DNA from 2 places in the Thermosediminibacter oceani DSM 16646 genome. Region 2 is predicted to be linked to the other one. Evidence: a T-box and tRNA genes for the amino acid it is inferred to sense, from the RefSeq annotation. Region 2 holds a T-box; the other holds one or more tRNA genes.
What was found. The T-box of region 2 lies ahead of metG (methionine--tRNA ligase). A T-box ahead of a tRNA ligase gene usually reads a tRNA of that ligase, here a tRNA-Met.

Region 1 (6,758 bases), 190 kb from region 2:
GGTCATCGGGGGAGAAGACAAAGGGCTGGGCAGGCTGGTCAGAGAAAAGTGCGACCTTTTGGTTAAGCTTCCCATGCGGGGTCATGTGCCTTCACTGAATGCCGCAGTAGCCGCTGCTGTCCTCGGATACGAAATTTTGAGGCAAAGGGAAGGAAGGCATGACTGAAAAATATGAGGAATATTTATTTGTAGACGGCTATAATGTCATAAATGCCTGGCCTGAGCTCGTTGAGGCAAAGAGCCTGAACCTGGAGGCCGCCAGGGAAAAACTGATAGACATTATGGCCGATTATGCGGCTCAGACGGGGATAAATGTCATCATAGTATTCGACGCCCACCAGGTAGAAGGAGGTAGGCGCATCATCTACCGCGTAAACGGCGTGGAGGTAGTCTTTACCAAAGAAGGGGAAACCGCCGACAACTATATAGAAAAAACGGTGGATTCCATGTCCATGGGACAGAGGGTAAGGGTTGCCACCTCCGACTGGATAGAACAGCAAATAGTCATGGGCCGCGGCGCTATCCGCGTTTCCGCCAGGGAGCTGCACCAGGAAATAAAGGACCTGATCGAAAAAAGGAGGAAGCAGGAGGAAAGGCGCCGGCTGGAAAGGCATACCCTGGAGGAAAGGATAGACAAGAAGATATGGAGCCAGATCATTGAGCGCCTAAAAAACGGCGGGGGAGCTTGACTACTCGGAATCCTATGAGATATAATGAATTACGTGGGTTTATTTCGGCAGGGGGCGATAGTGTGAATGCGGGGCTTCATAAAAACGACTACGCTTACTATGAGGACATGCAGGACGAAGAGGTAGTATACGAAGCCAGGAGAGGCAGCCGGGAAGCTCTGGAATACCTGATCAATAAATATAAAAATTTTGTCAAGTCCAAGGCCAGATCCTATTTCCTGATCGGTGCAGATAAAGAAGACATTATCCAGGAAGGTATGATCGGCCTTTATAAAGCGATCAGGGATTTCAACCCCGATAAGCTATCGTCTTTCAAGGCCTTTGCGGAGCTCTGCATAACCAGGCAGATCATCACGGCCATTAAAACTGCCACCCGCCAAAAGCACATTCCGCTAAATTCGTACATTTCCCTGAATAAGCCGATTTACGACGAAGACTCGGAGAGGACGCTGCTGGATGTGCTTTCCGAGGTGAAGATCACCGACCCGGAGGAACTCATAATCAGTAGGGAAGAAGTTGAGGACATAGAAGGCAAAATGGGCGAAATCCTGAGCAAGCTGGAGTGGGAAGTGCTCATATCCTACCTGAACGGCAAGTCTTACCAGGAGATCGCCAAGGAATTGAGGAGGCATGTAAAGTCCATCGACAACGCCCTGCAGAGGGTCAAGAGGAAGCTGGAAAAATACCTAGAAGTAAGGGATATTTAGGAAGAAAAAAACTATTGACCAAAACGATTTTTATTTTTATAATATATAGAGCAAGATTAATGGAGAGATACCCAAGCTGGCCAAAGGGGGCAGACTGTAAATCTGCTGGCGATGCCTTCGGTGGTTCGAATCCACCTCTCTCCACCATACCTGCGGGAATAGCTCAGATGGCAGAGCACCAGCCTTCCAAGCTGGGTGTCGCGGGTTCAAATCCCGTTTCCCGCTCCAAAAAAATAACGTCGCGGGGTGGAGCAGTCTGGTAGCTCGTCGGGCTCATAACCCGAAGGCCGCTGGTTCAAATCCAGCCCCCGCCACCATAGTGCCCACGTAGCTCAGTCGGCAGAGCGTCGCCTTGGTAAGGCGGAGGTCACCGGTTCGATCCCGGTCGTGGGCTCCATTTTTGTATTGAAACTATTTGAAAATTGGATTTTATTTGGTTATAATATAGTGGACGAGTATTTTTTTATATTTTATTCTACATAATTAAGACGTGCTATGAAAAGTCAATAGGCTAGAGCAAAAATTTCTTGACAATCACATAGAAATTCTGTTCACGCATTTTTGCCGGGAGGAGACCATTGATAATCCGGGTCATACGGCCGGTTATCCTTCCAGAGAGAGTAGATCAGGTGAACAAGTTTTCTTGCAACGGCTCCTGTAGCAACATTCGAGTGCTTTCCCTGGCTGCGTTTTTGCTCATAATAAGCCCTCAACTCCGGGTTAAAACGGCGGGCTGAAACAGCGGCTAACCACAAGCTGTTTCTTAAAACAGGGGAACCGCGTTTAGACATACGGTTACGAGTACCCTCAAACAATCCTGAAGCCCTGACTGTAGCATCTAAACCGGCATAAGCTACGAGAGCCCGGGGGTTAGGGAAACGAGAAATATCACCTATCTCACCGATAATTGCGGCAGCCAGGACAGGGCCAATACCTGGAATAGTTTCAATTACGTGGCGATAAGGGGTATCCTTACTAGGACGAAGCTCCTCCATAACCTCGTTAATTGCATCTTCAATAACCTTTATCTGTTCTTCAATAAATTCAATTTGCTCAACCAACAAACGAAGCTGTAATGTGAAAGCGTCTAAAGCCATTGTGATACCGAAGGTCCCCTTAGCCAGAGATTGAATCTTTTTAGCTCTTTCTTCACCGAACCGACCGCGGGAATGTTCTTTCAGGAAAGCAGATAACTCTGAAAGGTCCACTTCGGCTAATTCTTCCGGCTCCGGGTAAGATTTAAGCAGCTCCCTTGAAGTCCGGATAAACACATCGGAGAAGCAGTCTGGGTATTCAGGGAAAATCCTATCCAAAATACCAAGCACCCTGTTCTTAAGGCCACCGACCTGGCGTACGAACTCAAAGCGGAGTCGGGAGAGCGACTGCAATTTGAGGGTTGTTTCGGAAGGGAGTCTGGTCTCGGGGGCTCTTCCCAATCGCAGCAAGTCAGCAAGGAGCAGAGCATCTTTTTGGTCGGTTTTAGTTTTACGCACATAGAGATTCCGCAAAGCATCCGACTGAATGGGATTGATGACATGAAGTTCAAATCCCTGGTTAGTGAGGTAGCAGTAGATAGGGAGCCAGTAATGGCCGGTGGCCTCTAAGCAGAACTTTACGTCATCAGGCTTTAAACCGAGTCTTTCCAATGCCTGCAAAAGCTTATTCATCCCTTTATGGTTATTGTCTAGATGCATCTTTAAGACTATATCACCGGAGTCGTTTACGAGGCATACTTCGTGACTGTGTTTAGCCACATCAATACCGCCATAGAACATGATTTACATCCTCGCTTTCACTGAATTAGGCAGGGTTCCCGCAATCCTCTATAAGTCTCAACCTTGCGCGTAACTCGAGGCATGCAGCAAGCTACATCCGCAACGTGCTCATTCGAGACATCTCATAGAGGAGGGGCTTCACTCTTAATTTCGGGACAGCGAAAGAGCTTCCCAAGGAGGAAGATCGAAGTCCCCTGCCGCTACGAGAAATATTAGCTAAGTTTTATCAGAATTCCTGTGTGGTTGTCAAAAAACTTTGAATGACCCTTAATTACATTATTAAAGCTAACTATATTGTACAAGGAGGAAACACGATGGCAAAGCAAAAATTTGAGAGGACGAAGCCTCACGTTAACGTAGGTACGATAGGCCACGTAGACCACGGAAAGACCACATTAACGGCAGCGATTACCCGAACCCTTTCCAGCTCGGGGCTTGCCAACTTCGTAGCATACGACCAGATAGACAAAGCTCCCGAAGAGAGGGAACGCGGAATAACAATAGCCACGGCTCACGTGGAATACGAGACTGAAAAGAGGCACTACGCCCACGTGGACTGCCCGGGCCACGCCGACTACGTAAAGAACATGATTACCGGAGCCGCCCAGATGGACGGAGCCATCCTGGTAGTATCGGCAGCGGACGGCCCCATGCCCCAGACCAGGGAACACATACTGCTTGCCAGGCAGGTAGGCGTACCCTACATCGTAGTATTCATGAACAAAGTAGACATGGTAGACGACCCAGAACTTTTAGAACTGGTCGAAATGGAAGTAAGGGAACTCTTGTCCTCCTACGAATTCCCGGGCGACGAGATACCCGTAGTGGCGGGTTCTGCATTAAAGGCTCTGGAATGCGGATGCGGTAAGAGGGAATGCGAATGGTGCGGCAAGATATGGCAGCTCATGGACGCTGTAGACGAATATATACCGACACCGGAGCGCGACGCCGACAAACCCTTCCTCATGCCGGTTGAAGACGTATTCACCATAACCGGGCGCGGCACCGTAGTGACCGGAAGAGTAGAGAGGGGCACCCTGAAAGTAGGCGACGAAGTAGAGATAGTAGGATTGGCTCCTGAGAAGAAGAAGACCGTAGTGACCGGTGTAGAGATGTTCAGGAAGATCCTGGACCAGGCGGTAGCAGGAGACAACATCGGAGCACTCTTGAGAGGCGTAGACAGGGACGAAGTAGAAAGGGGTATGGTAATAGCCAAACCCGGATCCATACATCCGCACACCAAATTCAAGGGCCAGGTATACGTATTGAAGAAGGAAGAAGGGGGAAGGCACACACCGTTTTTCAACGGATACAGGCCGCAGTTCTACTTCAGGACGACCGACGTAACTGGAGTAATAAAGCTGCCCGAGGGCACCGAGATGGTCATGCCTGGTGACAACGTAGTAATGGAGATCGAGCTTATAGCTCCCATAGCGATAGAAGAAGGCCTTCGCTTTGCTATCCGCGAGGGTGGCAGGACCGTAGGGGCCGGTGTGGTGACCGAGATAATCGAATAAAGGAACAAAACGGGGGAATCGGGAGATTCCCCTTAATTTTTGCCTTTTTATTGACAATAAAGACGAATTATGATAAATTGATTTAAGTGACTTACTATATACTCCGAATGCACTGAGCTTAAAGGGGTAGGAGGTGTCCGGATGAGAGTTAACGTAGTGCTGGAGTGCACCGAATGCAAGCACAGGAATTACCACACCGAAAAGAATAAGAAAAACGACCCGGATCGACTTGAACTCAGAAAGTACTGCAAGTTCTGCGGGCGTCACACCCTGCACAAAGAGACGAAATAGAAATAAATGATTCCTTTTGAGGGGGATAATGCTTAATGGCAGCCGGCGGCGAAGGTTTCTTAAAAAGAAGCAGCAGATTTTTTAAAGAAGTCAGGTCGGAACTGAAAAAGGTAACCTGGCCTACCAGGGATGAACTGGTGTCATACACGATCGTTGTACTTGTATCCGTAGCCCTGGTTAGCGGTTTTATATGGATAGTTGACAGCATTCTGATGAATGTTCTGAAGACGATTCTCCGATAAGGGAGGGCAGGGGTTTTACCCCTTGTAAAATATGTCTAAAAACTGGTACGTAATCCATACTTATTCCGGTTACGAAAACAAGGTAAAGGCAAACCTGGAAAAGCGCGTGGAATCCATGGGAATGCAGGACAAGATCTTCCGGGTGCTGGTCCCCGTGGAGGAAGAAGTTGAGATAAAAAACGGGAAGAAGAAGGTAACCCAGCGCAAGATATTTCCGGGATACGTCCTTGTGGAAATGATAGTTACCGACGATTCCTGGCACGTGGTTAGGAACACCCCCGGTGTCACGGGCTTTGTAGGTACCGGGAATAAACCCATTCCGCTGCAGGAATCGGAAATAAAAGCGATTTTGAAGCAGATGGGTATAGAGGAGCCCAAACCGAAGCTCGACATTGATGTCGACCAGAATGTAAAAGTCGTTTCCGGACCTTTCGAAAACTTTGTAGGCAAGGTGCTCGAGATAAACCATGAAAAACAGAAAGTAAAGGTCCTTATATCCATGTTTGGGCGGGAAACACCTATCGAGCTTGACTTTAACCAGGTGGAAAAAATATAATATTTGCGAGGAGGTGCAAATATGGCCAAAAAGGTAATAGCAGTGGTAAAACTCCAGATCCCAGCTGGAAAAGCCACACCTGCTCCTCCGGTAGGTCCTGCCCTGGGTCCGACGGGTATCAACATAATGAACTTCTGCAAGGAGTTCAACGAGAAAACCGCAGCTCAGGCCGGTCTTATTATTCCGGTGGAGTTGACAGTATACCAGGATAGATCTTTCAGCTTTGTACTCAAGACACCGCCGGCATCGGTGCTGCTCATGAAAGCCGCCGGTGTTGAGAAGGGTTCGGGAGAACCCAACAAGAACAAGGTAGGCAAGGTTACCAAGAAGGACATAAGGGAAATTGCCGAGCTGAAGATGAAGGATCTGAATGCCGCCAGCCTCGAAGCGGCCATGAGGATGATAGAGGGTACAGCCCGCAGCATGGGAATTACCGTGGTCGACTGAGGACTATTGGTAAGGACTGGGTGGGAGGAATTTTATTTCCGACACTACCACAGGAGGGAGAAAAATGCCAAAGAGAAGCAAGAGCTATCTAGAAGCGTTGAAGTTAGTGGACAGGACCAGGCTCTATGAACCCAAGGAAGCCATAGAACTGGCCCTCCAGACCGCTAATAAGAAATTCGACGAGACCATCGAAGTAGCCGTAAGGCTGGGCGTTGACCCGCGCCATGCCGACCAGCAGGTGAGGAGCACGGTAGTGCTTCCCCACGGTACGGGCAAAACCGTCCGAGTGCTGGTGTTTGCAAAGGGCGATAAGGCAACGGAAGCCGAGCAAGCAGGCGCAGACTACGTAGGTGCTGAAGACCTGATTGCCAAAATCGAAGGCGGATTTCTGGATTTCGATGTAGCTGTAGCTACGCCCGACATGATGGGCGCCGTGGGTAAATTGGGCCGCATACTGGGTCCGAAGGGTCTGATGCCCAACCCCAAAGCCGGAACCGTTACCTTCGATGTAGCCAAGGCCGTAAAGGAGATAAA
Region 2 (6,758 bases):
AACTCTCTCATTATAGCCCTGGCGTTCAATTCTCTTCCCCGTCCTTACCCTCGTAATGCCTCACTCTGAAACCAACGCCGAGTTCCTCGGCAATCCTTTTGCATTTTTCTATATCGATCCCCGGGACGTCTACCACCGTCAGTACCACCTTGGGCACGTAGTTCTTGCACCTTCTCGCAAATTCCAGCACGGAGAAAAAGGCATCCTCTCCGTAATCCGAACGGCACAGTTCGTGGTACTTTTGGGCGTTTTCCGCATTGAGGCTTATGGAAACCGTATCAATGAGCCCCTTGAACTGCGGGGTAATGTCCTCGCCGTATATTAGGTTGGCCAGGCCGTTGGTATTTATCCTTATCGGCAGGTTCGGATAATTCTTTTTAAGGTAGCGGGCCACGTCGAGGACCACCTGCAGGCGCATGAGCGGTTCCCCGTAGCCGCAGAACACCACTTCCCTGTACCCGCTAGGATCCCCTATAGCCTCGATAATCTCCTTCGTCGTAGGCTCCTTATCCAGCCACAGGTTGTACCCTTCGATCCCGTCGCCCAACTGCCTTATGCAGAAGGAGCACCTGTTGGGGCACCGGTTGGTGATGTTAAGGTATAGAGAATCTCCTATGGGATAAGCTATCATATCCATTACACCGTCCATTAAGTTTGATTTTGATGCAACGCTGTTATTTTAACACAAACGCAGCAAAATTAAAATACGCCCGAGTTGTTTTGGCTTAACGGCGCCCCGGCTTAAGATCAATATTAAACAGGCTCACCGCATTGCGGCAGGTGATTTCCACCACCTCTTCCACCGGTACCCTCCAGATTTGGGCCAGGGCCGCGGCTATATAAGGCAAACGGGTGGGATCGTTTCTCTTCCCCCGGAAGGGTTCCGGCGTGAGGTAGGGACAGTCGGTCTCTATAAGAACCCGGTCGCGGGGAAGGCCGGCGGCCACCTCTCTCGTTTTCGCGGCGTTTTTGAAGGTCAGGGGGCCGCCGAAGGAGAAGTAAAATCCGAGCTCTGCAAGCTCCGCCGCCATTTCCGGGCTTCCGGAATAACAGTGCATGAGACTCTTTCGAACACCCGATTTTTTCAAAATTTCCAGGGTGTCGCAATCAGCCTCCCGGCTGTGCACAACCACCGGGAGACCCAGTTCCCGGGCCAGGGAAAGCTGTTCCTCGAAAACTTCTTTTTGCACATCCCCGGGGGAAAAATTGTAGTGGTAGTCCAGGCCGATTTCCCCTATGGCCACCACCTTCGGATCCCGGGCCATTTCCCGTAAGGCATCGAGGTAATCGGCAGGAACCCGGGAGGCCTCGTGAGGGTGCACACCGACGCAGGCGTACACGAACCCGTACTCCCGGGCAAGCTGCAGGGAAAAGCGGCTGGTCTCCAGGTCCGTGCCGGCATTTATGACCTTTATACCCTGGCTTTTTATTTCTTCCAGCAGCTGGTCCCTGTCACCGTCAAAAGCCTCATCGTCCAGGTGGGCGTGAACATCGACCAGCATTATATCACCCCTTACTTTACCTTGGCCCCCGGTTCTATGTCGTTTTCCACCGTGACGAGAGTGAGTTTATCCTTCGTCGATGCAGCAAGGAGCATACCCTGGGATTCCACCCCTCTGAGTTTCGCGGGCTTTAAGTTTGCCACCACAACGATCTTCTTCCCGACCAGTTCTTCGGGGGTGTAATGCTTTGCTATGCCGGCGACTATCTGCCGCTCTTCTTCCCCTATCTTCACCTTGAGTTTTAGGAGCTTATCGGCTCCCTCGATCCTTTCGGCCTCCAGCACCACCGCCACCCGAAGGTCTATTTTAGCAAAGTCGTCTATCGTTATCAGGCCTTCCCGGCTTTCGTCGCGGTTTACCGCTGTATCTTTCTGCTCCACAGCTTTTGCCTCCTTCCCTGATGCGGATTTGTTTTCTATTCTCGGGAATATTATCCGTTTCCCGCCTATCTTCAAGCCTGCGGGCAGACGTCCCCATTTGCGGACGCTTTCCCAGGTGAAAAGGCCTTCGTCGGCGATGCCCAGCTGCCGCCTGATTTCCCCTGACGTATTGGGCATTACCGGGGATATGTGCACCGATATGATGCGGAGGGCTTCCGCCAGGTTATAGATTACCGTTGCCAGGCGCTCCTTTTTGGCCGGGTCTTTCGCCAGGGTCCAGGGCGCCGTCTCGTCGATGTACTTGTTGGCCCTTCCGATGAACTTCCAGATCTCTTTTAGGGCTTCGGTGATTTCAAGCCCGTTTATGAGGTTCTCCAGTCGGTCCGGCAGCCCTTCGGCTAAGGCGATGAGTTCATGGTCCGGTCCTTCGGAAAGCCCCGGAGCCGGTATATAGCCGCTGTAGAACTTCTCGATCATGGTGACCGTGCGCGAAAGCAGATTGCCCAGGTCGTTGGCCAGGTCAGCGTTGTATCTCTCTACAAGGCCCGGTTCTCCCACCGCACCGTCCTGGCCGTAGGGCAGTTCGCGCAGCAGGTAGTAGCGCACCACATCTGGCCCGTATTTTTCCGCCAGGGCAAAGGGGTCCACCACGTTACCCAGGCTCTTGGACATCTTCCGCCCGTCGGGGCCCAGCAGGAAGCCGCCCACGTTCAGGTGGCGGTACAGCGGAATCCCGGCGGATTTGAGCATCGTGGGCCAGAATACGGCGTGGGGTTTTAATATATCCTTGCCTACAAGGTGCCAGGCGTGAGTCCAGAACCGGTGGTATTTTTCACCATCAGGGTAACCCAGGGCGGAGACGTAGTTCAAGAGCGCGTCGAACCAGACGTAGGTGACGTGGTCCTCGTCCCAGGGCAGCGGAATCCCCCAGGGAACCCGCTGGCGGGGCCGGGATATGGAAAGATCGCCTACCGGCTCCGAGAGCATCGAAAGTACCTCGTTCCGGTATCCTTCGGGGCGGATGAAATCCGGATTGGCCTGGATGTAGTCCCTCAGCCATTCCCGGTACTTCTCCATGCGGAAGAAGTAGTTGCCCTCCCGCCTCCTTTCCGGCACCGTGCCGTGGTCGGGGCAGCGGCCGTCGACCAGCTCCTTCTCAGTGAGGAAGCGCTCGCACCCCACGCAGTATAGGCCCTCGTACTCGCCGTAATAGATATCTCCGGCGTCGTAAACCTTTTGGAGCACATACTGCACTACTTTTTTGTGCCTCTCATCCGTGGTGCGGATGAAGTCATCGTACTCGATGCAGAGCTTTTCCCAGGCTTCCCTGAAACGGGCGCTCACCCGGTCGACAAAGGCCTGAGGTTCCTCCCCGTTCTTCTGAGCAGCCTGAGCTATCTTCTCGCCGTGCTCGTCGGTACCGGTGAGGAAAAAGGTGTCGTACCCGGCGAGCCGGTGCCAGCGGGCCAGGAAATCGGCCACGATGGTGGTGTAAGCGTGGCCTATGTGCGGCTGGGCGTTGACGTAGTAAATGGGGGTTGTAATGTAAAAGATCCTGTCTTTCATCATCGTCCCTCCCAAATTTCGATTCTGCAGTACCGTTACCCATTTTGCTCTCATTAAAAAACCCCCGCCCCATGAAGGGGCGGGGGCATACCCGCGGTACCACCCTAATTCGCCTTTAAGGCCTCTGAGGTTTTAACGGACCTGGCCGTCACCGCCTACTTTTCATTTCAGCGGCACAAGCTCGGGGGCCATGTTCGGCAGGGTTCTCGGTACCGGCTCTCACCTTCCCCGGCTCTCTTTAACCGCATTCCCTGCTTACTCTTCCCGTCATCGCCTTTTTGTATTGCATAATATAATAGCACGGCCGGAATATATTGTCAAGTTCAGGAGTGGTACATTGCCCCAAAGGGGGTTTCCGTCTTTTTTAGCCTGCCGCTCTTCACCAGGTTGTCAAGGCTTTCCTTAAGTGTCTTTACCTCCAATTTTAATTCCGGCGCATCGGTATTTATGGCCTGGAGCACCTGCAACAGGTTTGTGTCGTAAACGGGAAGATGCGGCTCTAAAAGTCCGAAAAGCTTTTCTTCGGCGCTCACCCTGTAACGCTTTAGCTCGTCGAAGGGGTTCAGGGTATGCGGGCTCCTGGTATACGGGTACCTCACCCTTATGGCCACGGTCCTCCCGAAAAGCGGCGAGGAAACGAAGGCGTCGCCGGACGGCAGGTACGGGAGCCGCCGCGCCTCTTCCGCTCCTATATCGGTCTCTTCGGTGATGGTGGCAATGTCGTGGCCCCTCACCGTCCTGAAGATTATTTTCGTGTTGAGCTGGGCGGTCACCGTCTCATCCAGCAGCGTCGGCCTCTGGGTGGCCAGCACCAGAAAGACCCCGTATTTCCTGCCTTCTTGAGCAATCTCGGTTATCACGCCCTTGCTGGCGGCATCCCTCCCCTTGGGGGCGAAATTGTGGGCCTCATCGGTGGCTATCACAAAGGGCGGGAAGTAATCGGCAGTGTTCTGTCCCCTGAGCTCGCCGTCCTTGTAATCCCGCCTCGCCCTGTAAAGGTTGGAAAGGAGGTATGTAGAGAACACCTGCAGCAGCCAGATGGGACCCTGTATAACCGCCAGCTTGCCCGACAGCAGTGCTTCCTTCACCGGCTTTATGTCGTAATTGAATATGCCCGAAGCGTGGAGCCGCCTCAGCCTCCAGGCTATACCCTGCACCGACACCAGCGGTATGTTGGGGTATTCCTCTATGAGCTCCTTCATTTTTTTATATTTTTCCCTCTCCGCCGGCTCCAAATCCTGCTGCAGCATCTTTTCTATCCTGATCCGCCCCAGCTCAAGGGCCTCGGCCAGCAGCTCCAGGCGTGAAGAAAAGCTAATGAAAGTGTCACCCCTGCGGTGCAGGATCTCCACGGCGCTGCTCATGGCCTCGGTCAGGGGCTTTACAGCGGACAGTAGGTCCAAAAGGTCCCTTTTCCCGAGAGCCAGGAATTCCACGCCGATATCTTCGCCGATCTGAAATTTTCTAAAAGCGCCCCTGAAATCGGGCGCGCCTTCCAGCCCTTCTTCCATCGCAGAAAAATCCATCTCGTAATGGGGATCCAGAATTATCGAGGGGATTCCTTTCATCATGAGCTCTTCCATTATGACCCGAAGTCCGTAGGATTTGCCAGAACCGGACCCGCCGAAAATACCAATGTGCGGGTACTGCTGGAAGGACTTCAGGTCCAGCAGGAAGGGCACGTTTCTGGTCCTGTACCTTTCCCCTCTGGAGTAGACGTAAAAAAGGCCCTTTAAGTTTTCGTCCATGGTTGAAGCCGTTTCCTCGGTGTTTTTTATCTCCCCCAGGGCAAGCCCGCCTTCTGCGTCAGACCTGACCAGAAAATCCCTCACCTCCGAAAACTCCGGGAGATGCGCTTTAGCCCCGGTAGTCACCGGGAAGCTGGCCTCGGTCATAAGCTTGACCCTCGCTATATTTATCTCGTCCTCGCTGATGGAGTATCCCAGGCGCTCCAGGGACTCCAGCACCCGGGCGTCGATAAAGTCGTGGTTTATGGAAAGGGGTATGAAGCGGTTGTAAGAATTGGCCTCCACCACCTCGCCTATAAGCGGGCCCTGGTAGGGGTCGTCTATCACCAGTATCTCGTTTATCCTAAACTTCCTTTCCTTGGAAGCCACAAAAATTTCCTGAGGAGTAGTAAGACCCACCACCTGCATCTTGGTTTCTCCTTTCACCATAGTTTCAAAAGTAAGCCGTGACCGATGGGATCCGAACCCGGCGCCGTATGCCTTTTCGTTTGAAACCAACACCTACGGACTGCGTTTCGCCCGCTTGGGCGTCAGGAATTCGGCGTAATCTTGCCCCAGGTACGTCTTTAAAAGCCCCTCTATGGTCGCGTCCGATATCTTCACCTTTTTGTCAATAAGGTCAAGCCAGAGGGGTATCCCTCTGCCGGATTCAGGGGTAAGGGTATATATCAGGTTTTCCACGAGCTCCAGGTGCTCGTACTGTTCCTCTAAAAGATCGATGCCGATGGGCTTGGGGTCACCGGAGGTGCGCATAAATACGGTGCGGAATCCCTCCTTAAAGCAGCCCGGCGCCACCTCCAGCCCTTCGCCTACGTCCATCACGCCGAAGAGTAGCTCCCAGTCGCAGGCCCCGGTCACGGCCTCGGGCAGGACGCCCTTGAGCGCCGAGCTTATGACCCGCGTGGATATACCTTCCACCACTCCGGCAAGTAAAGTGCCCGAATCCAGCGCCGCTTCCTTTAGCTTTTCCCAGAGATGTTTTGCCTCTATTTTCAGCCTCACCAGCGAACCGTCGATGAGCAGCACCGCAGGGCTGAATTTTTCTATAGCCGAAAGCGCCGCCCGGGCTTCCAGCCCTGCCAGGCTGGATTTCACCATCTCCTGGTATCCGGCTTCGTCCAAGGCTTCCTCAAAAAGAAGCGGGCACATTACTCGCTGAAAATATATTTCCTCTTGCGCAACGGTACTTTTCGCCATAGCCTGCTGCAGGGTTATGACGTACGGAAATATCCCCCCTGCACTGTTGGTGGAACCGTCCACACCGGCAATACCGCCCTTTTCCGCTATTTGCTCCAGCTCGATGTTAGACATTTTTCGACTTTTTGTAAACCTTCCCATGCCGCTCCCGGCTATATATGCCCTCATCGCAGCCCTATTGGGCCTTTGTTCCAGCCTTTTTCTAAGGGCTCCAGCCGCTTGCCGGAATTCGTTTTTCAAGCCTTCGTTTAGCTCCTGCAATCTGATCACTCCTGCGGGATAAAAAATCTCCCATCAATTTTCATACAATATTGACTTTTATTGGCAGCTTTGGTATCATTTTCTGAGGGGGCAATGTCGAAAAA

Region 1: it has a tRNA-Met gene. The T-box ahead of metG (methionine--tRNA ligase) is inferred to sense a tRNA for this amino acid. The anticodon was not compared.

Annotation. Positions count from the first base shown of each region.
Region 1 is NC_014377.1:2,110,172-2,116,929, reverse strand. It holds gene rlmB (23S rRNA (guanosine(2251)-2'-O)-methyltransferase RlmB) at 1-166, shown strand, start outside; gene TOCE_RS10630 (NYN domain-containing protein) at 159-689, shown strand; gene sigH (RNA polymerase sporulation sigma factor SigH) at 752-1,396, shown strand; tRNA gene TOCE_RS10620 (tRNA-Tyr) at 1,458-1,543, shown strand; tRNA gene TOCE_RS10615 (tRNA-Gly) at 1,549-1,624, shown strand; tRNA gene TOCE_RS10610 (tRNA-Met) at 1,637-1,713, shown strand; tRNA gene TOCE_RS10605 (tRNA-Thr) at 1,718-1,793, shown strand; gene TOCE_RS10600 (IS110 family RNA-guided transposase) at 1,948-3,171, opposite strand; gene tuf (elongation factor Tu) at 3,486-4,688, shown strand; gene rpmG (50S ribosomal protein L33) at 4,830-4,979, shown strand; gene secE (preprotein translocase subunit SecE) at 5,015-5,221, shown strand; gene nusG (transcription termination/antitermination protein NusG) at 5,253-5,777, shown strand; gene rplK (50S ribosomal protein L11) at 5,799-6,224, shown strand; gene rplA (50S ribosomal protein L1) at 6,289-6,758, shown strand, end outside.
Region 2 is NC_014377.1:22,536-29,293, reverse strand. It holds gene rsmA (16S rRNA (adenine(1518)-N(6)/adenine(1519)-N(6))-dimethyltransferase RsmA) at 1-29, opposite strand, end outside; gene TOCE_RS00155 (TatD family nuclease-associated radical SAM protein) at 26-637, opposite strand; gene TOCE_RS00150 (TatD family hydrolase) at 726-1,502, opposite strand; gene metG (methionine--tRNA ligase) at 1,514-3,448, opposite strand; T-box leader at 3,521-3,728, opposite strand; gene TOCE_RS00140 (ATP-binding protein) at 3,772-5,604, opposite strand; gene TOCE_RS00135 (DNA double-strand break repair nuclease NurA) at 5,698-6,663, opposite strand.